4 regions of the Brucella pituitosa genome follow, and region 2 is predicted to be linked to each of the others. Evidence: predicted binding sites of a transcription regulator. Region 2 holds the regulator's gene; each other region holds the start of a gene.

Region 1 (5,303 bases), 1.1 Mb from region 2:
ATCCAGCACGACTTCGTCGAGATAGACGCCGCGTGCGCCACACAATGCGCAAGGCTCCTTGAATTTCTGCACTTCGAACGGATGATCCTCGAAGTCGAGGCTCACAACATCTGTATATGGCGGGACGGCATAGATGCGCTTTTCACGACCGGCACCAAAGAGCTGCAAGGCTGGCGACATGTGCATCTTTGGATTGTCGAACTTCGGCGTCGGCGACGGCGCCATTACATAGCGTCCTTCGATCATCACCGGATAATCATATGTCTTGGCGATATGACCGTGACGCGCAATATCCTCGTAAAGCTTAACATGCATGAGGCCATATTCGGCGAGCGCGTGCATCTTGCGAGTTTCGGTTTCGCGTGGCTCCAGAAAACGCAGCGGTTCCGGGATCGGCACCTGATAGACAATCACCTGCCCCTCAGTCAGCGGATATTCCGGGATACGGTGGCGGGTCTGTATGATGGTCGCCTCGCCCGTATGGGTGGTGACGGCGACATCAGCTGTCTTCTGGAAGAAAGCACGGATGGAAACGGCATTGGTCGTATCATCAGCGCCCTGATCTATGACCTTCAGCACATCATCTGGCCCCAGAATGGCAGCTGTTACCTGCACACCACCGGTGCCCCAGCCATAAGGCATCGGCATTTCACGGCTTGCAAACGGCACCTGATAACCGGGAATAGCGATGGCTTTCAGGATCGCACGACGGATCATCCGCTTTGTCTGCTCATCCAGATAGGCGAAATTGTAATTGGCTAAATCGCTCATTCTGCTGCTTCCTTGCCCTGAATTTGCGTTTCCTCATATTCGGCACGCATCCGGCGGATGAGGTCGAGCTCCGCCTGAAAATCCACGTAATGCGGCAATTTCAGATGCTCGACAAAGCCAGTCGACTGCACATTGTCGGAATGGGAGATGACGAATTCTTCATCCTGCGCCGGTGCTGTCACATCCGTATCGAATTCACGAACGCGAAGCGCACGGTCGCAAAGCGACATCGACATGGCTTTGCGTTCGCTCTGCCCGAACACCAGACCATACCCACGGGTGAATTGTGGTGCCTGCTTGGACGAGCCTTTAAACTGGCTCACCATCTGGCATTCGGTCAGCTGCACGCGACCAAGCGATATGGAAAAGCCCAACTCCGGTACGTCGAACTCGACTTCCACTTCACCAATGCGGATTTCACCGACAAAGGGATGCGTGTTGCCATAGCCGCGCTGCGTGGAATAACCGAGCGCCAGCAGGAAACCTTCATCACCGCGCGCCAAGGCCTGCAAGCGCAGATCGCGCGGCATCGGGAACGTCCACGGTTCGCGGGTAAGATCGCCCGGCTCATGCCCTTCCGGCATTGCACCATCTTCCTCGATCATGCCGTTGACGCCGAGAATATCGGTAACGCGTGGCGTCGCCTCAGCTTCCGTCGCACGCACTTCCGGTTCAGGGACGCTCACGTCGCCTGCCAATTCCGGATCAAGCAGTCGATGTGTGTAGTCAAATGTCGGCCCCAAGAGCTGCCCACCGGGCAGATCCTTATAGGTGGCCGAAATGCGGCGTTCGATCAGCATGTTCGCGGTTTCAAGTGGCAGCGAATAGCCAAAACGCGGCAAGGTTGTGCGGTAGGCACGGACCAGAAAGATTGCCTCAATCAGATCGCCACGCGACTGGCGCACGGCGAGTGCCGCAAGTTCGCGATCATAAAGCGAGCCTTCGGCCATGACACGATCAACGGCGAGACCCAGCTGTTCAGCAATCTGGTCAAGACGCAACGCTGGAACCGAGCGGTCACCGCGACGGCGATCATCAAGCAGACGGTGGGCATTGCGGATGGCGGTTTCACCGCCCTTTACAGCAACATACATGGATCAGCCCTCCAAATTAATAATACGGGTGGTACGCGGTAGAGCTGCGACGTTGCCGTCAGCGACGAGCACCAGATCGATACCCAGCGGAAACAACGCGCCATTTTCACGCCATTGCGCGGCAAAATCCTGCGGCAAACCATCAACGGTCAGCACAGTTTCATCCTTGATGCCCGGGCCTTTGAGGCTGAAACTCTGCCCGCTCGTCAGAGACGAAACTGCTAGAACAACAGTCGTCGAACGGTCCGGAAATTCCGCATTGCCCTGCGCAAAAGAAGAGAGAACAGGCAAGGATTGCGCGCTTGTGACAAGCGCAAACTGCGCTTTGGACTGGTCATCGACGATTGGTGTGCCGGTATGGAATGTAAGCCAGGCCGTCGCGTCCTTGTTGGCAACGATTTCAGCATCAACCCAGACGCTGGCGTCGTGATCAAGCAATGTTGCAGCAATCACACCAAGCTCAGGCGTAAGCGGCTGTGGTGGCATCGCAGCTTGAACCAACGAATAAATGCGGCCGGGATTTGCAATAGCGTGCATCACAGCATGAAACGCCGATTGCGCCTCATTAACCGGATCAGCCAGACCGCCTTCGAAAGCAGAAGAAGAGTGGAGCATCAGTTATCCCCCCGAACCATAGTGAAGAAATCGACCTTGGTGGCAGCGGCCTCGGCGCGCAGCTTGGTATCCGCATCATCAATGCGGCTGCGCAGCACGTTCAGCACCTGGCTCTCAACAGCGTCACGCCGATCTTCATCGAGCCACAGCGCATCGAACAAGGCAGCGAGCTTCGCCTTTTCCTGATCGCGTCCGAGTGCATAAGAATGACCAACTGAGCCATCGGACAGACGAACGGTCGCTCTCGTTACTGTCGCTTCACCGACATTGAATGGCGCACCGCCGCCGCCAATGCGACCGCGCAGCATAACCAGTCCGGTTTCGGGACCACGCAAGACCTCAAATTCCGGCTTATTCGGCCAGTTCTGCCAGAATAATTTCAGTTCTTCGCCACTGGCGTGCGCTAGAACTGCCAAGCTGGCCTGACGTGCAATCTGCGTCGCATCTGGCGCCGTTCTGTTTCCAGTCGTGAAGCTCGCTCCACTTTCACCCGTGCTATGCCGCGTCGTCTGCATGAGCTTATCCGCCCTACCCTAATCTTGTTGACTTTATCGCTTCAGTTGTCTATTTATCTAGACAACTATACAATAACACCATTCTTATACCCTGCCAATGACAGGACGATGACAAAGCATGGCAAAGACAAAACGAATTGAACGAAACAGCGGCGTAGCCATCTGGCGGCAAATTGCCGATGAGATACGCGGCGATATCATGGCCGGGAAACTTCAGTCAGGCGCCCGCATGCCCGCCGAGATGGAATTGGCTGATCGGTTTGGTGTCAATCGCCACACAGTCCGCAGCGCCATTGCCGCGCTGACACAGGAAGGTGTGCTGCGTGCCGAGCAAGGGCGCGGCACCTTCGTTGCCAATGCGAAGCGTCTCACCTACCAGATCGGACGCCGCACCCGCATTTCGCAATCGCTGGCTTCGCAGGTACGCGACATGAAGGGCACGCTGCTCGCTTCCGGCACAGCACCCGCCTCTCCGGATATAGCCGAGGCTCTTGAGATCGAACCCGGCTCACCTGTCATGCGGCTGGAGACCTTACACAGCGCAGACGGACGCCCCGTATCGCGCGCAACACTCTGGATCAGAGCCGAACAATTCCCGGAAATCGCCAAGGATTATGAGGAAAGTGGTTCAATCACCGTGGCTTTTCGAAAAGCAGGCATTGCCGATTACTTCCGTAAATCGACAATTATATCTGCCCGTCATGCGGATTCGGATGATCTGAAACATTTAAAACTTTCGCCCGGCGCAATTGTGCTGACAGCTAAGGCAATCAATGTGAATACCGACGGGGTGCCTATCCAGTATTCGCTGACACGGTTTTCTGCTGACAGCATGGAATTTTCTATCGACACTTATCCTGGCGCCCCGCAGATGAATGACATGAACTGAATCTTGTTAGCGCTAAACCGCTCTCAAAGCGCTATGAACGCGGCACTGATCAAAAGCCCGCCACACAGACAGGAAATCACCGATGACCGTGACCATTTTTCACAACCCGAAATGCGGTACCTCGCGCAATACGCTGGCGATGATCCGTGCGAGTGGCGAAGAGCCCGTCATCGTCGAATATGTGCAGAATCCGCCCACGCCGGAACGTCTGGTTGGCCTGCTTGCAGCAATGAACCTGACACCGCGCGAACTGCTGCGCGAAAAAGGCACACCCTATGCAGAACTCGGCCTGTCCGATCCGAAATGGACCGATGCCGAGCTGATCGACTTCATGATGGCCCATCCGATCCTGATCAACAGGCCTATTGTTGAAACACCGCTCGGCACCAGGCTTTGCCGTCCTTCCGAACTGGTTCTGCCGCTTCTGGAAAACCCCGTTGCTTCATTCACCAAAGAAGACGGCGAGCAGGTTAAATCTGAGGAAAAGTCACACTGACGAACTCGGAATCGGACATCATGTTTCCTAGAGAATTGGAAGTATAATCCAAAAGAAAAGGCGCTGTAAAACAGCGCCTTATCATATTTCACTTATAAACTGGATTATGTCCGTTCTCAGAACGGAATTTCGTCGTCCAGATCGCGCGAGAAACCACCGCTGTTGCCACCCTGATTGGATGGACCAGACGAGCCGAAATCACCGCCGCCACCGGAATAATCAGACATCTGGTTGCGATTACCACCGCCACCGCCGAACGAACGACCTTCACCGCCGCCTTCACCACGACTGTCGAGCATCTGCAATTCACCACGGAACTTCTGCAGCACGATTTCGGTGCTGTAACGATCATTACCGTTTTGATCCTGCCACTTACGTGTCTGGAGCGCACCTTCGATATAAACCTTGGAACCCTTCTTCAGATACTGCTCAGCCACTTTGGCGAGGTTCTCATTGAAGATGACAACGCTGTGCCACTCGGTGCGATCCTTGCGCTCGCCGCTCTGACGGTCGCGCCAGCTTTCCGAGGTTGCGATGCGCAGATTAGCAATCTGATCACCAGAATTGAGGCGACGGATTTCTGGATCAGCACCAAGATTGCCGACCAGAATGACTTTATTGACGCTACCAGCCATCGAAAACTTACTCCGGATCTCTCGCATACACTTGTTGAGCGGGCTCTTGCCCTGCCAAACGGTGCCTGCTCCTAAAGAATGGCCAATCACCTGAATGTACTGACCTGAAATTCAGCTACCACCTTACAGCAGCAGCCACCGCTGCGCTCATCCCAGCGCCGCGAATTCAACCAATGTCCACAGAAGTTATGTTCTTGTTTTGTTCAAATTACAAGTACATACATCACTTTCCATGCATTTTTCACATGTTGGAGGCCTTAAATGAAAAGCCATCAAATGACCATCCAA
Region 2 (5,303 bases):
CGCGCGAAACCTTGGACGGGTCCTGCGAGGACAGCAGCATCGGATTGTCCGCCGCAATCGCAAGGCGCGCCGCGCCATTCGCATAGGCCTTGGCCATGCCTTCATAGAGCCAGCCAGCCGCACGATCAAAACTCTCATCGGACGCATTTTCATAGCGCGCCAGCGCAATCGCATCATCAGAGAAGAACGGCGTCACAACGCCTGCGCCAGCTCTATAGGCGTGTTTGGCGATCAGGCGCACCAGTGGCAGAGCAACGACAGGTGCAGTGATGACAAGATCCTGGCCTTCACGCAATTGCAGCCCGACGCGTACAGCCACTTCAGCCAGACGTTCGAGTTTTACCGGATCGATGACGGGAGCGTTATTGTCATGTGCCATATGGCTGCAAGCCTCGTGTTTGAAAGAATCAGTTGCAGTCTATCAGATGACTTAATTTCACCACGCTTTTTCCTGCCACTGCGTTATATTAATGGAGCGGTCGATAGAAATTTTTATGTAACGAGAGCAACGGCTATGAAGAAGAGCGTGCTTATTATCCTTGGTCTGGCGGGCCTGCTTGCAGGTTGTCAAACCATGACTCCGGAACAGCGCCGCGCCGCAGATGAACAAACCTGCCGCAGCTATGGTTTCAAACAAAAATCCGATGCATTTTCCAACTGCCTGTTGCAGCTTGATCTCGACCGCAGAGCAGATCGCCGCGCCTGGCAGAACCGTGCCGATTTCTACGACACACCGATGGTCATCTATCAACCGGTTTATCGACCAGTGCCAGTTCAGGCCAGGTAACAGACAGGCCAAGTGATAATCAGGTCGAGCAATAAAAAAGCGCCCTTTCGGGGCGCTTTTTTTGTCTAGCAAAGTCACTTTTAAAGCGGAGATTCCGGACGCTCCTGCGACAGAAGCATCGCACCGATTGCATCAACATGCTTCTTATCGGCTGTGTAGCCGAGAGATACGTTTTCCACCGCTGGAGCCGTTTCATCAAATGTTGGCTGGTAGCTCGCCACCTGCGTCAGCGCCGGCTTTTCAGCAGGCTTCACAGGAAGCGTCGCCAGACGGTCACCACGGGCCTGCGGACCCACGCCGCCATTCTGCTGAGTTTCAGTCGTCTTTGCTGCTTCAGCCAACGCAACCTGCACTGTTGGCTGTGCCTGTGGAACAGTGGCATCCTGCTGATCAGTTACGTTGTAGAACGGACCTTCTGGCATGGATGGTGCCTGTGGTGTGGAAGCATAGGCCAGATTGTACGGAGTCTGTGGAACCGGATTCTCCAGCTCGCCATCACGACCACGCTTTTCGTAGAAAGAGTTTCCACCCGCAACCAGCACGTAATGCATGTTGCGGTATGGGAACTTCAGGCCAGCTGTGTGGAAGAACATGGAGTTCTTCAAGGAAGGGTGACGCTTGCCCTTGAGAATGGAATCAGCCGCTGCCTGAACATCTGGCATTGCCCTGGAATTCATCTTGCGGCTCAGAACGCCCGGCGCAAACTGGTTCTTCTGGCCCACAACACCACAGATCGTATCCGGATAGCTGCCGGATGCGAGACGGTTCATGACAACAGTACCGACAGCCATCAGGCCATCGGGGCTTGAACGGTTCGATTCAAAGAACATCGCACGTTCAAGACATTCACGGTCTCTGGCGGTATAGGTGAAAGTCTTAACGCCATTGACCGACTTGACGTGGCTGACCGCCGCCGTCTTATCGGATTTGGTCTTGGCTGTGCCTCCGGTCGTCGTGCAACCTGTCACCACAAATGGAGCAACCAGGAGCCCGAGGATAACGGGCAGTTTCCACTTAGCAGCGCGCGTCAACGGCTCAGTCTCATCGTTAGGACCCTTAATTGATCCAACCCGGCCTCCGCCCCGCAAAAGGCGTTTGAAACCTGGCTGTGGTGCCACTGCATAAAACTATGCAGCAGATTTGAACTAACAGAGCAGCCTTTGTGCATCCAATTGAGACACCCGGCGCTCCAGCCAAATAGAACGAAAATCAAATAATAAACGTTCTGCTGTCACTCATTGCATTCAAGGTTTTGGAATTTTTAGGCCAAAAAAAGGCGAACGGTCAAATTCCTAAAATGACAAAGCCACCAAAACGGTGGCCAATCGAACCCGAATCCAAAGTTGAATTTTCCCCACAAACCCCTTAAATTTATTAACAAATCCTTAACGTGATTTAGCAAATCTTATAAGTTATTGATTTAACGCGATTCAATTTGCTGAAATACAGGCCACATCGCTGCCTTATTTCACTGATGTTTCAAGATTTTACGCAGCCATCTTTTTTGACTTTTCAGATGCTGTTTTTGACGCCGATTTCAAGGCTTATTCAACTTTGTCACGATTGATGTAACATCGCGTGATATTGACCGTTTTTGGTACAGATTTGGGCAACATCACCGAATCGCGAGTCCGAATGCTGAGTCGCATCGTTCGCTCCCTTCATGCAAAACGGCCCGTCACATTTTCAGTAACGGACCGCTTCTGAGACGTTCTGCAAGTCGAGATTTGATCACCCGAATGAGTAGCCTGCGCCACGCACCGTGCGAATTGGATCGAGTGCGCGCCCGACATTGATCGCCTTGCGCAAACGTCCGACATGCACGTCGACCGTGCGGTCGTCGACATAGATATCCGGGCCCCAGACACCATCGAGCAACTGGCTGCGGGAGAAGACACGGCCCGGTGACATCATGAAATATTCAAGCAAGCGGAATTCTGTGGGTCCGAGGCGGACTTCCTTTTCCTTGCGATAGACACGGTGCTGCTGACGGTCGAGCACCAGATCCCCAACCTTGAGCACATGCGAGAGAACGCTGGGATTGGCACGGCGCAGCATGGCTTTCACCCGCGCAAGCAGTTCCGGTGTCGAGAAGGGCTTTACGACATAATCGTCAGCACCCACACTCAGGCCACGGACACGTTCGCTTTCTTCGCCACGCGCAGTCAGCATGATGATCGGCAGACGCTCGGTTTCCGGCCATTGACGCAGACGACGGCAAAGTTCGATCCCCGATACACCAGGAAGCATCCAGTCCAGAATAAGCAGATCCGGTACGTTTTCGCGAAGCGTGATTTCGGCTTCATCGCCGCGCAGCATCGCATCGACCTGATAACCTTCTGCTTCCAGATTGTAACGCAAGAGTACGCTCAGGGCTTCTTCGTCTTCAACCACAGCAATCTTGGGTGCCTGTGACATCCAGTATTTCCTATCCAGAATTTAGAGCGCAGAAGATACAGTCCCCCCGTCGACCGCGTGCCGCCGCGCTATTCTTACACATGCAGAGATTTTGCGCCGCAATGATGCAGCGCAAAATACCATCAGGATTTACGCGCCTCGTCCACGACGATACCGTGGCTCAGGTCTTCTTTTGGGCGTTCCGCAGGCATTTGCAGGCCAGTCACGATGTAATAGACCGTCTCGGCAATGTTGGTTGCATGATCGCCAATGCGCTCAATATTCTTTGCGCAGAACAGAAGATGCGTGCAGGCTGAAATGTTGCGCGGATCTTCCATCATATAGGTGAGCAACTCGCGGAACAGCGAGGTGTACATCGAGTCAATTTCATCATCGCGATCGCGAACAACATTGATCTGCTGTACCGAGCGCGTTGCATAGGCATCGAGCACGTCTTTGAGCTGGGTCAGAGCGAGTTCAGCCAGTGTTTCAAGTCCACGATAGAGCTTGACCGGCTGGCGCGATTCCGAGACGGCGGCAACGCGCTTGGCAATGTTTTTGCCAAGATCGCCCACGCGTTCCAGATCGGCCGATATGCGGATCGAGCCGATGATTTCACGAAGATCGACAGCCATAGGCTGGCGCTTTGCGATGATCATGACGGCCTTGTCGTCAATCTCACGCTCGCTTGCATCAAGGATGAGATCATCGGAGATAACGCGCTGAGCAAGCGCATTGTCGGCGTTGACAATCGCTGCAACGGACTGCTCGACCATACGTTCCGCATGACCGCCCATTTCAGCGATCTTATGGGTCAGGAACTGCAGTTCTTCGTCGTAAGCGGTAACGGTATGCTGAGACGCCATAATAGACCTCGAAGTAAGGATTACAGGGAAGCGAAACCGAAGATGGTTCCTGCTTCTGCTGAAATGTTAACCAAAGCGACCGGTGATATAGTCCTGAGTGCGCTTCTCGGTCGGTGCCGTGAACATCACATCCGTGTCACCCACTTCCACCAGATTGCCCAGGTGGAACATGGCGGTGCGCTGTGAAACGCGAGCGGCCTGCTGCATGGAGTGCGTGACGATGACGATCGTGTAGTTCTGGCGCAGCTCGTCGATCAGCTCCTCAACCTTGGCCGTCGCAATCGGATCAAGCGCCGAGCACGGCTCATCCATCAGGATGACTTCCGGGCTGACTGCAATCGCACGTGCAATGCACAGACGCTGCTGCTGACCACCGGAAAGACCGGTTCCGGCATCGTGAAGACGATCCTTGACCTCTTCAAAGAGGCTGGCCTTCTTGAGGCTGGTTACGACGATCTCTTCGAGATCGGTCTTGTTGCGTGCCAGACCGTGGATACGCGGGCCATAAGCCACGTTCTCGAAGATCGACTTCGGAAATGGATTTGGCTTCTGAAACACCATGCCGACACGGGCACGCAATTCAACCACGTCGATCTTCGGATCGTAAATGTCTTCGTTGTCGAGCGTGATATTGCCTACGATACGGCAGCCTTCAATCGTGTCGTTCATGCGATTGAGCGAACGCAGGAATGTAGACTTGCCGCAGCCCGAAGGACCGATAAGCGCTGTAACCATCTTTTCCGGAACATCCAGATCGACTTCGAACAGAGCCTGTTTCTCGCCATAAAACACGCAGACCTTGTCGCCGCGCATCTTTATGGAGGGGGCGTTGGCGTTCATCTTTTCTCCTACGGCTTTCTCGAGAGATCGTTCAGTCATGAGATTCATCATTTCTCTCCCGTTTACCAGCGGCGCTCAAAGCGGCGGCGCAGAATAATTGCTGCAATATTCATAACGGCCAGGAACAGAAGCAGGACGATAATAGCGCCTGATGTCCGTTCCACAAAGGCACGCTCAGCTTCATTCGCCCACATAAAGATTTGCACAGGCAGAGCGGTGGCCGGGTCCATCGGCGTTGCAGGCATATTGGCAACGAAGGCCACCATACCGATCAGAAGTAGCGGTGCTGTTTCACCCAACGCCTGAGCAAGACCAATAATTGTTCCGGTCAGAATGCCCGGTGCTGCGAGAGGCAACACATGGTGAAACACCATCTGCGTCTTCGATGCACCAAGGCCTAAAGCTGCGGCGCG
Region 3 (5,303 bases), 1.1 Mb from region 2:
CACGTCCACAATTCGTTCGATTTCGTGAGCGTCGATTTCGATATCGAAAACATCGATATCAGCAAATTTCTTAAAGAGGACAGCCTTGCCCTCCATTACGGGCTTGGATGCGAGCGCGCCGATATTGCCGAGACCGAGAACGGCTGTACCGTTGGAAACGACTGCTACCAGATTGCCGCGCGCCGTATATTCGGCAGCAGCGGCAGGATCTTCATGGATTGCCAGGCAAGGGGCCGCGACGCCAGGCGAGTAGGCAAGCGCAAGATCGCGCTGATTGCCAAGCGGCTTGGTGGCCTGAATTTCCAGCTTACCGGGCTTTGGATAGCGGTGGAAAAACAGTGCCGCTTCGTCAAAATCTGAACGCGTGGAAGTGGAGGGGGTCTTTTTGTTGGTCATTATCGCATCGCTTTCCGGTTCATACGCGCAGCCGGGAGAGGGAACCGCGCAGTGACGCAAATTTGCGTCTTTTGAGCCATTATCGTTCTTATCTCAAACTATCAAATCACTATAGGCTCGATTTCAAGAAGCAGTTATTCCGCAGCCGCAGGGTATTACAAATGAAACTGCTTCTTTTATGGCGGTAGACATGCCACCAAGCGCTCCTACCAATCAACCGGATTTTGGTTGACGCGCGGAAATGTCCACCTGTTCCGAGTGTTTTTGCGTCCTCTATACGGTAGTGGGCATTATTTTGCGATAAACATTCCTTGTGTCTAAACATCAAAGGGCGCACGACGGTCAGTTCCAATATCAGAATTCTTATATAAGGCTATACTTTAATAGCTAACTAGATTGAACTATTTCGCTCAATTTTTTGAGGATTATACTTAGTGAAATTCAGTAAACAGGCTAAGGATATATGCCATGAGCGCCGGTCTTGAAGATGTGGTCGCAGCTGACACTATTTTGTCAGATGTTGATGGTCTTTTGGGAAAACTTATAATTCGTGGACGGTCTCTCGATAGTCTTGTTCCTCACACTCGTGTTGAGGATTGTATCGAATTATTGTGGGATGGCTTTTTTGATGATTTTCCCAAGGGGGCTGAGCTTCAGCGTGCATTGGGCGAAGCACGCGTTCAAATCTTTCATCATACGGACGCAATTGATGATGAGCTTCTGGATTTACAGCCAATAGAAGCGGTTCGGGCGCTTATAGCGAGAATCCCGGATGGTGATGATCTCACGGCGGCTTTATATATGGTGGCTGCGCCTGCGGTTTTTACGCCAGCTATCATGCGTGCAAAGCGCGGCAGGCAGATGGTTTCGCCTGATCCATCGCTTCCGCATAGCGTTGATATTCTGCGTATGGCGAATGTTCGGATGCCTGAAGAATACGATGTTCAAGCTTTGGATAGTTATCTCGTCTCAGTTTCGGACCATGGCTTGAATGCGTCCACCTTTGCTGCACGCGTCGTAGCGTCGACCCAAGCCGGAATGACATCTTCAATTCTGGCCGCCATTGGCGCATTGAAAGGGCCACTGCATGGCGGCGCTCCTGCTCCTGTCCTCGACATGCTGGACGCTATTGGCAATGTGGAAAACGCTAAGCAATGGCTGGAAGATGCGATAGCCAGAGGCGAACGGCTGATGGGGTTTGGCCATCGCGTTTATCAGGTCAGTGATCCGCGTGCCGACGCTATTAAAGCCGCTCTTTTGCGCGTTCTGGAGAATAAGCGTAAGGACGAAAGCCGGTTGATGTTGGCCGAAGCTGTTGAGGCCGCAGCAATTTCTGCATTGGCAAGCCATAAGCCAGATCGTTCACTTGCAACCAATGTCGAATTCTACACGGCCCTTCTTCTCGAACAGCTGGATTTCCCGCGAGGGGCTTTTACCTGCGTATTTGCTATGGGACGGGCAATGGGCTGGGCCGCGCATTGTCGTGAGCAGATAAAGGAAAATAAACTCATTCGACCGAAGTCGAATTACATCGGTCCAAAACTGGAACTGGTAAGTTAAAATAAAGGTGAGAAATAGCTAACGTCACTGATTGATATGGATGGCTCGTAGTTTCTTTCTACCTTCCCAAAAGGCGCGGAACCTCCGGTTTCGCGCCTCTTTTTTCGTCGTCATATGTTTGTGACATGAATCGGGTTTTCTGCGCTCAAATCCGGGTTTTCCCAAGGTTGCCAACAGAAGGACAACCAAATGAGCGAAGAACAGATCGAGCCAAAGCAATTCCGCACTTTGTTTATCTCGGATGTGCACCTCGGCTCTAAAGCAGCTCAAGCCGAACTTTTGCTGGATTTTCTGCGCTGCCATGAGGCTGAGACTATTTATCTGGTTGGCGACATCGTTGATGGCTGGCGTCTGCGACGCAACTGGCATTGGCCGCAAGAACACAACGACGTCGTTCAGAAGCTTCTGCGCAAAAGCCGCAAAGGCGCAACTATCATCTATATTGCCGGCAATCACGACGAGTTCCTGCGAAACTTTCAAGGCACGCATTTTGGTGGCATTGAAGTCATGAACCGCGCCATCCATGAAACTGCAGACGGTCGTAAGTTTCTTGTTATCCACGGTGATCAGTTTGACGTGGTGGTGCGCAATGCACGCTTCATCGCTTATCTCGGTGATTGGGCTTACGATACGGCAATCTGGATCAACACAGTGATGAGCCGTGTCCGTGCCATGTTCGGATTGCGATATTGGTCATTCTCGGCCTGGGCCAAGTTTCGCGTTAAAAAAGCAGTCAATTTCATTGGCAATTTCGAAGACGTTGTTTCGGAAGAAGCACAGCGCATCGGTGTTGATGGTGTGATCTGCGGTCATATTCATCACGCAACCATCGAGAAGATGAATGGTGTTGAATATATCAATACGGGCGATTGGGTCGAAAGCTGCACAGCAGTTGTTGAGCATTTCGATGGTCGTATGGAGTTGCTGGAGTGGACAGAGCGCCTTAGTCAGCGGCCATCGCTTCCTGTCGTGCAGGAAGGCAATTCCAGTGGCAGAATAATCAGACTTCCGCGAGCAGCACGCAAAGCAGTGAACGGAAGCCGATGAAGAAACTGGTCATCGTCACCGACGCCTGGCATCCCCAAGTGAATGGCGTTGTAAGAACGCTGGCGAAATGCTGTGAACTGATGACCGAACGCGGTTATGAGGTTATTGTCATCTCGCCACAGGATTACCGTTCGGTTCCATGCCCAACCTATCCGGAAATTCGTCTGGCGTTGACAGCACCGTCCGCCTTTCGGCGAAAGCTGGCGCGGTTAAACCCTGATTATGTGCACATCGCAACAGAAGGCCCGCTCGGCTTTATGGCGCGACGTGCCTGCATCAAGATGGGGTGGAGCTTTACGACAAGCTTCCATACCCGGTTTCCTGAATATCTTCAGGATCGTTTTCCCATTCCGCCAAAGTGGACCTATGCGTTTCTGCGTCGTTTCCATAATGCAGCGTCGCACACACTGGTCCCGACCCAATCGATTTTGGACGATTTGCAGGGTCGCGGCTTTACCGGGCTGGAACTCTGGACGAGAGGCGTTGACCGCACACTGTTTCATCCGCGTGATGATGTGGCGAGAGAATTGCCTCAGCCAGTCTTTATATGTGTGGGCCGTGTGGCAACCGAAAAGAACCTGCCAGCGTTTCTGGAACTTGAGCTGCCCGGAACGAAGCTGATCGTCGGGGACGGTCCAGCTTTGGATGACCTTAAATCTCGTTTTCCGAAGACTGTGTTTGTCGGCAAGAAGGAGGGAAAAGATCTGGCGCGCGTCTATGCGTCGGCAGATGTTTTCGTATTTCCAAGCAGAACGGATACATTTGGTCTGGTTCTGCTCGAGGCCATTTCATCCGGCCTGCCGGTTGCGGCATTTCCCGTACCAGGTTCTGCCGACGTTATAGGTGCCACCGGGGCTGGCATTCTTTCTGATGATCTGCACCAGGCATGTCTGAAAGCACTCGAGATGCCAAGCTTTGACCCCGCCGAAGTGCTTAAACCTTTTACGTGGAAAGCCTGTGCAGACATTCTCGAAAACGTACTCTCGTCAACAAAGAGTGTCGCACAGTCAATAAACAGGGCAGACAATCAGCCCCAGACGGTCGCTTCAGGCGGATAAACCAAAGCACCATCATAATGAAGGCCGGGGACGCGATCCTGTGCCAGAAGCAGTGGACCATCAAGGTCAACCACATTGGCTTTTTGTGCGAGTAACACGGCAGGCGCCATCCCCAGCGATGTGCCAACCATGCAACCGACCATGACCTGCAAGCCAAGCGAAATCGCTTTCTCTCGCATGACCAGTCCTTCAGTCAGCCCTCCAGCCTTATCCAGCTTGATATTCACGGCATCGTAGCGCTTTGCGAGGTCTTCGAGACCCTCCGATGTGTGTACGCTCTCATCAGCACAGATAATCACCGGACGGGTGATGCGGCTTAGAATGTCGTCTTTTCCAGCGGGCAGGGGCTGCTCGATCAGAACCACGCCAGCTTTGGCCGCCGCTGCCATGTTTTCTTCGATGTTATCATCCGTCCAGCCTTCGTTTGCATCGATGATAATACGGCTGTTCGGGGCGGCATTCGCAACGGCATGGATACGCTCGATATCGTTTTCACCACCCATCTTTACCTTGATCAGCGGGTAATGTGCGACTTTTGCTGTGGAAACCGCCATTTCCTCAGGCGTGCCGAGCGACACCGTAATTGCTGTCTCAACTGCTCGCGTGGGCGTCCCTAGCATATCAGCAACGCTTTTGCCGGACAGCTTTGCTTCCAGATCCCATAGCGCACAATCCACGGCGTTGCGTGCGGCACCTGCTGGCATGATTGTCTGGATATCCTGACGTGTGGCACCGTTTTCAATAGCGTTGCGAACGGATTCAACCTGTTCACTCACGCTTTCTATCGATTCGCCGTAACGGGCATAAGGAACACATTCACCACGCCCCAACCGGCCGTCCCGGCCAATCTCGCAAACAACCACCACGGCTTCTGTCTTGGAACCACGAGAGATTGTGAATTTCCCAGCGATGGGATAGCGTTCATGAATGATTTTCAAGCTATTGTGCATGGCTATGCCTTTTAGGACGCAGTATTTCGGTCGTGTAACGACTCGTATAAGAGGTTAGGCCATGTTGACCGACGCTGCCGACAAAGCAAGTGCTGCCGCCAATGTCGCGCCAAAGATTGATTTGGCCGAGCATGATGGCGCACGTCTCATCAGCTTGAGTGGACGTTGGATTTCGCAAAGCGTCAGCATTGTCGATAAGAAGATGCGTGAGCTTGAAAAGGTCGGTGGTTCGCAAGCCGTCATCATCGATGCGACGGACGTGGCAGGACTTGATACTGCCGGTGCATGGCTG
Region 4 (5,303 bases), 780 kb from region 2:
CGGTCTTGGCCAATCCTTTGCCAAGACCGCAGAGTAGCTTTTCGTTAAAAAGCACCGTTGGCGAACGAACGATGCCTTCATAAACCACGACACGAATCGAGTTGGACCCAATGTCGATGACTGCGACGGGCTTGAGGCCTTTTAAGCGGCCTTGTGCGATTGCTGGACTCATGAAGTCGTGTTTCTTTCCGCCTGCGCGCGTTTACGATGCGCAATAAGGCGGGGGGCAGATGACTTCAGCGACTTTCCGCGACCCGACAAGCTTGGATTTGTCATGAAATATTCCTGCGCGTTGAAAGCTTCCTCTCCATCTTCTTTTTCTATCCGGCGAGAGGTGCCATCCGCAAGTAGCTGATAGCTCTGCTGGTTATCAATTATGTTGGCAAACATAATCTGCGACAGGATTTGCTGATGCACGGTGGCGTTGGTAATGGGCACCAAAGTCTCAACGCGACGGTCGAGATTGCGTGGCATCATATCGGCGGAACCGAAATAGACGATTGCCTTGCCAGAAGGCAGATCATGCCCGTTTCCAAAGCAGAATATGCGACTATGCTCAAGAAAACGGCCAACGATGGACTTCGCGCGGATGTTATCCGACAGGCCAGGAACGCCCGGTCGCAGGCAACATATGCCACGCACCACCAGATCGATGTGAACGCCTGCCTGACTTGCCTTATAGAGCGCATCAATAATCTGTGGATCGACGAGCGAATTCATCTTCATCCAGATCGCAGCAGGCTGTCCGGCCTTCGCATTGGTGATTTCGTCCTCGATATGCTTGAGGATTCGCGTGCGAAGCGTCAGCGGTGAAATAGCGATTTTCATCTCTTCAGCCGGCTGCGCATAGCCGGTGATGAAATTGAAGATATGTGCCACATCGCGCGCAATATCCGGATCGGATGTAAAGAACGACAGATCGGTATAAATTCGTGCGGTGATCGGGTGATAATTGCCGGTGCCAAGATGCACATAGGTGCGCAGTCTCTGGTCTTCACGGCGCACCACGAGTGACATCTTCGCATGCGTTTTCAGTTCAATGAAGCCGAACACAACCTGCACGCCAGCGCGTTCAAGATCGCGTGCCCAGCGAATATTGGCCTCTTCGTCGAAGCGCGCCTTCAGCTCGACGAGTGCTGTGACTGACTTACCAGCTTCTGCGGCATCCACCAGCGCGCGCACGATCGGGCTGTCATTGGAGGTTCGATAAAGCGTCTGCTTGATAGCCAGCACATCCGGGTCTGCGGCCGCCTGACGCAGAAACTGTACCACAACGTCGAATGATTCATATGGGTGGTGGACAACAATGTCCTTTTCGCGAATCGCCGCAAAGCAATCGCCGCCATGTTCACGAATACGCTCAGGGAAGCGTGGATTGTAGGATATGAACTTGAGATCATCGCGGGGAATCGACACAATTTCCGAAATCATGTTGAGCGCGAGGAGGCCTTCCAGAACGCTGATCCGGTTTTCCGATACGCCAAGCTCGGTCGCAACGAACACGCGCAGCGCTTCAGGAATTTCGGAGTCAAACTCGATACGGATAACCTGACCGCGCCGACGACGCTTCAATGCGGTCTCAAAAAGGCGCACCAGATCTTCCGCCTCTTCTTCCACTTCGATATCGCTGTCACGAATGATGCGGAACGTTCCTGCGCCACGCACTTCATAACCTGGGAAAAGGCGCCCGATGAACAAGCTGACTGCGTCTTCAATCGTGATGAAGCGGTAAGCATTCTGCTGCTCGGTCGGAAGCTGGATGAAACGCTTCAGCGCAACAGGAATGCGCAGGAGTGCGGTCATCGGATGGCTGTCGAGACGACGCGCCAATTGCAATGCAATGGAAAAGCCGAGATTTGGAATAAACGGAAACGGATGGGCCGGGTCGATGGAAAGCGGGGTCAGAACCGGGAAAATCGTCTCAAGGAAATGGTTCTCAAGCCAATCCTTCTCCGGCTTCGACAAAGCCGAAGCCCGCACGATCTCTATGCTTTCTTTTTCAAGCTCTTCGCGCAGCGTGCGCAAACGCTCCTGCTGGCCTTCCTGAAGGCGCCCTACCTCCTCCAGAACGAAATCAAGCTGCTCTTGGGGTGTGCGGCCATCCGCGCTGCGCATGGCAACGCCAGCACGCACCTGTGCAGCAAGTCCGGCAATGCGGACCATGAAAAACTCATCCAGATTGGCGGCCGAAATGGACAGAAATCGCAGGCGTTCCAGCAGTGGCTGGCTGATATTCGCAGCTTCTTCCAGAACGCGACGATTGAACTGAAGCCAGGAAAACTCGCGATTGACGAAGCGCTCGGGGCTTTGCATCAGCGCAGATGTCTTGTCATCGTTCAAAGCTTCGTGAGCGTTTTGAACTTTGCTGCCATTCTTACCCGCAGAAACATCATTTGCTGCCTTGCTGCTCGCATTGGAGGCCAAATCGGTGGTTTGGGGTGCCATAACGCTGTTTTCGTTCATTTTTCCTGTCCCGGCTTTTACCGGAAAATCCCGGCGCGACCATAAGCCTATGGCTGTCATATGACAGTTTGATAGCAAACCGCTTGAAATGTCTTCAGAATTGATGAAAACGCTTCCAGAAACAAGCCGTTCGCGGTAAACCCACCCCAAATAGCCATCCTATTCAGATGTCGCGATCCACAAGCACCGGAGCGTATCATGTCCGATCACATCATCCCACACTTCCAGAATGACGCTGGCCATAATGCCATTGAAATCGGCGTGAAGGAATTCATGTGCGTCGGCGCGAATCCTCCTTTCGATCATCCACATGTCTTCCTCGACATGGGTGATGAGAGCGAAGTCGTCTGCCCTTATTGCTCGACGCTCTATCGCTACAATGCGCAGCTTCATGCTGACGAAACTGTTCCAGCGGGCTGCGTCTACGAAGCTCCTGCCGACAAAGCTGCCTGAAAGTAACTTGGGCAAAGGGCGCATATTGATTGCAGGAGCGGGCGTTGCAGGATTAAGTGCAGCGCTTGAGCTTGCAGCCAGAGACTGGTCAGTAGAGCTTTTCGAAAAAGCCACTGTGCTCTCTGAGGTTGGCGCGGGCCTGCAACTGGCCCCGAATGCCATGCGCCATCTGCAACGTCTTGGTATTGCAGACAGGCTTTCCACACAAGCTGTCGCGCCCGAAGCACTTTTCCTCGTTGATAGTCGCAGCGCACGCCCCCTTCTCGCGATGGAGCTTGGCGATAAAGCGCTCAAACGCTGGCACCATCCTTACCTCGTCTGCCACCGCGCCGATCTGCAATCCGCTCTTCTTGCTGCTTGCCTAGAAAATCCTGCCATAAACATTAATCTTGGCTCGGAAATCACTCGACACGAACTTATTGGCCAAGAGATAGAGGCTGAGGTTCGCCGCGGAAATTTAACCGAGACTATCAAGGCGCACCATCTCCTTGGATGCGACGGCGTGTGGTCGGCAGAGCGGGCCAATGCTGCACATAGCAAAGCCCGCTACAGCGGACACATCGCGTGGCGCAGCACTATCGCTACCACTGATTTGCCCGCAACTTTTATCAATGCGCTGCCGCTCAAAAAGGCTGTATCGGCATGGTTGGGCAAACAGGTTCATTTTATCGCCTATCCGGTCAAAGGTGGGGCGTATTTCAACTTCGTCGCAATAACGGGTGGTGAAAACCCGGGCGAAGGCTGGTCAAAGGCCGGAGATCGCGAGCGGCTCAAATCAATTTACCAGAACTGGCATCCGGCGGTCCGTGATGTGATCGCTACAGCGCCAGAATGGACTTACTGGCCATTGTTCGAGATGCCAGACGCGCAATTTGTCTGCGAAGGACGCACGATTCTGCTCGGCGATGCTTCTCATGCTGTTACGCCTTTTGGGGCGCAAGGTGCAGCCATGGCCATTGAAGATGCCGCAGCACTTGCGGAAGCATTGGATGCGACCGATCAAACGGCAGCGCTTCAGCATTTCGACAAAGTACGCAAGGAACGGATTGCTGCTGTCGCCAAACGAGGGCAGCTGAATAAGTTTGCCTATCACTCAACCGGCGTCTTTGCGCTCGGCCGCAACATGCTCTTTGCCATGCGCAGCCCGGATAGTTTCCTGAAAGATCTGGACTGGCTTTATGGCTATGATGCTGTTGCGGCCGTGCGAAATTAACGCGCGTCGCGCGCTGCTTCCAACGTTGCAATATCGATCTTGACCATTGTCATCATGGCATTTGCGACACGCTGTCTGACGTCCGGCGCACCGTCTTGCAGGATATCGAGCAGAAATTCCGGCACAATTTGCCAGGCAAAACCATATTTATCCGTAAGCCAACTGCATTCCATTGGCGAGCCACCTTCCAGCAACCTGTCCCAAAATGCATCAAGCTCTGCCTGATCCTTACATTTCAGAATAAGCGATGTGGCCAGATTGAACTTGAACTCCGGTCCACCATTCAGAGCGGTCATCGCCTGTCCGTCCAGCGTAAAGTTTGCGGTCACGACATCCGTACCGCCAGTTTGATGACCATGTTCAAAGCGGATAAAACCATCAATTGATGCAGGCCTTCCCAAATCACGGAAGAGCGACACGTAATAATTAGCTGCCTCTTCGGCCTTGTTATCAAACCAGAGGCAGACATTTAAACCAGACATGGATTTCTCCTCCCATATGTCTCAGCCCCCTGTCTTTTAGAACGGTTCCCGCTGATATTAATCGTGGAACCGCTCTATTTCGTTTCCGCATTATTCCGCGCAAAAAGCTCACGCACTTTTGCAGAAAATGCTCTGTTTATTTTTCGCATTATCCCACGCAAAACCGCTTCGCACTTTTGCTGAAAATGCTCCAGATTTAGCCCATAGCTTTGGCAGCGGCTTCCATATCCATCCACATCAGTTCCCATATATGGCCATCAAGGTCTTCAAAGCTGCGACCATACATGAAACCATAATCCTGCTTGGCAGCAGGGTCGGCCCGACCGCCAGCCTTCACGGCTTTCTCAATTGTTTCATCCACTTCCGCCTTGCTGTCCGCTGATAAGCAGATCAACACTTCGCTTGTAGCATTCGCATCAGAAATCTTCTTTGGCGTGAACTGGCTGAACTTGTCATGGCTGAGGACCATCGCGTGGATGGTGTCAGAGAACACCATGCAGGATCCTGTTTCATCCGAAAACATCGGATTTTTGGTCGCACCAATCGCTTCATAAAAGCTGGTGGAACGAGCAACGTCTTTGACGGGCAGGTTCACGAAAATCAACTTAGGCATGTTATTCCTCCATTGGTGGGCTTGAAACACCCATTTTTAATTTTGGTTTTCTATCGCCCGCCCGATCCCCTTGGCGATA

What was found. Region 2 encodes PhoB, which activates phosphate uptake and scavenging genes when phosphate is short. Its sites were predicted from a motif close to TGTCATNNANCTGTCAT; they were not measured.
Region 1: a site for PhoB is predicted at 3,093-3,109, ahead of phnF (phosphonate metabolism transcriptional regulator PhnF). Genes of this name have one in related genera too.
Region 3: a site for PhoB is predicted at 2,065-2,081, ahead of ACSME1_RS00850 (UDP-2,3-diacylglucosamine diphosphatase). Genes of this name have one in related genera too.
Region 4: a site for PhoB is predicted at 2,513-2,529, ahead of ACSME1_RS10860 (RNA degradosome polyphosphate kinase). Genes of this name have one in related genera too.

Annotation. Positions count from the first base shown of each region.
Region 1 is NZ_OZ264092.1:265,077-270,379, forward strand. Features, by position in the region: gene ACSME1_RS01260 (alpha-D-ribose 1-methylphosphonate 5-phosphate C-P-lyase PhnJ) at 1-771, opposite strand, end outside; gene ACSME1_RS01265 (carbon-phosphorus lyase complex subunit PhnI) at 768-1,865, opposite strand; gene phnH (phosphonate C-P lyase system protein PhnH) at 1,869-2,480, opposite strand; gene phnG (phosphonate C-P lyase system protein PhnG) at 2,480-2,995, opposite strand; gene phnF (phosphonate metabolism transcriptional regulator PhnF) at 3,114-3,884, shown strand; gene arsC (arsenate reductase (glutaredoxin)) at 3,967-4,380, shown strand; gene ssb (single-stranded DNA-binding protein) at 4,497-5,015, opposite strand.
Region 2 is NZ_OZ264092.1:1,468,749-1,474,051, reverse strand. Features, by position in the region: gene ACSME1_RS07115 (aminopeptidase) at 1-379, opposite strand, end outside; gene ACSME1_RS07110 (hypothetical protein) at 515-787, shown strand; gene ACSME1_RS07105 (cell wall hydrolase) at 868-1,818, opposite strand; gene phoB (phosphate regulon transcriptional regulator PhoB) at 2,519-3,205, opposite strand; gene phoU (phosphate signaling complex protein PhoU) at 3,328-4,050, opposite strand; gene pstB (phosphate ABC transporter ATP-binding protein PstB) at 4,117-4,890, opposite strand; gene pstA (phosphate ABC transporter permease PstA) at 4,953-5,303, opposite strand, start outside.
Region 3 is NZ_OZ264092.1:172,154-177,456, forward strand. Features, by position in the region: gene ACSME1_RS00840 (NADP-dependent malic enzyme) at 1-396, opposite strand, end outside; gene ACSME1_RS00845 (citrate synthase/methylcitrate synthase) at 865-1,956, shown strand; gene ACSME1_RS00850 (UDP-2,3-diacylglucosamine diphosphatase) at 2,146-3,003, shown strand; gene ACSME1_RS00855 (glycosyltransferase family 4 protein) at 3,000-4,061, shown strand; gene dgcA (N-acetyl-D-Glu racemase DgcA) at 4,031-5,011, opposite strand; gene ACSME1_RS00865 (ABC transporter permease) at 5,073-5,303, shown strand, end outside.
Region 4 is NZ_OZ264092.1:2,245,593-2,250,895, reverse strand. Features, by position in the region: gene ppx (exopolyphosphatase) at 1-172, opposite strand, end outside; gene ACSME1_RS10860 (RNA degradosome polyphosphate kinase) at 169-2,313, opposite strand; gene ACSME1_RS10855 (zinc-finger domain-containing protein) at 2,662-2,916, shown strand; gene ACSME1_RS10850 (FAD-binding protein) at 2,924-4,129, shown strand; gene ACSME1_RS10845 (VOC family protein) at 4,126-4,611, opposite strand; gene ACSME1_RS10840 (VOC family protein) at 4,808-5,224, opposite strand.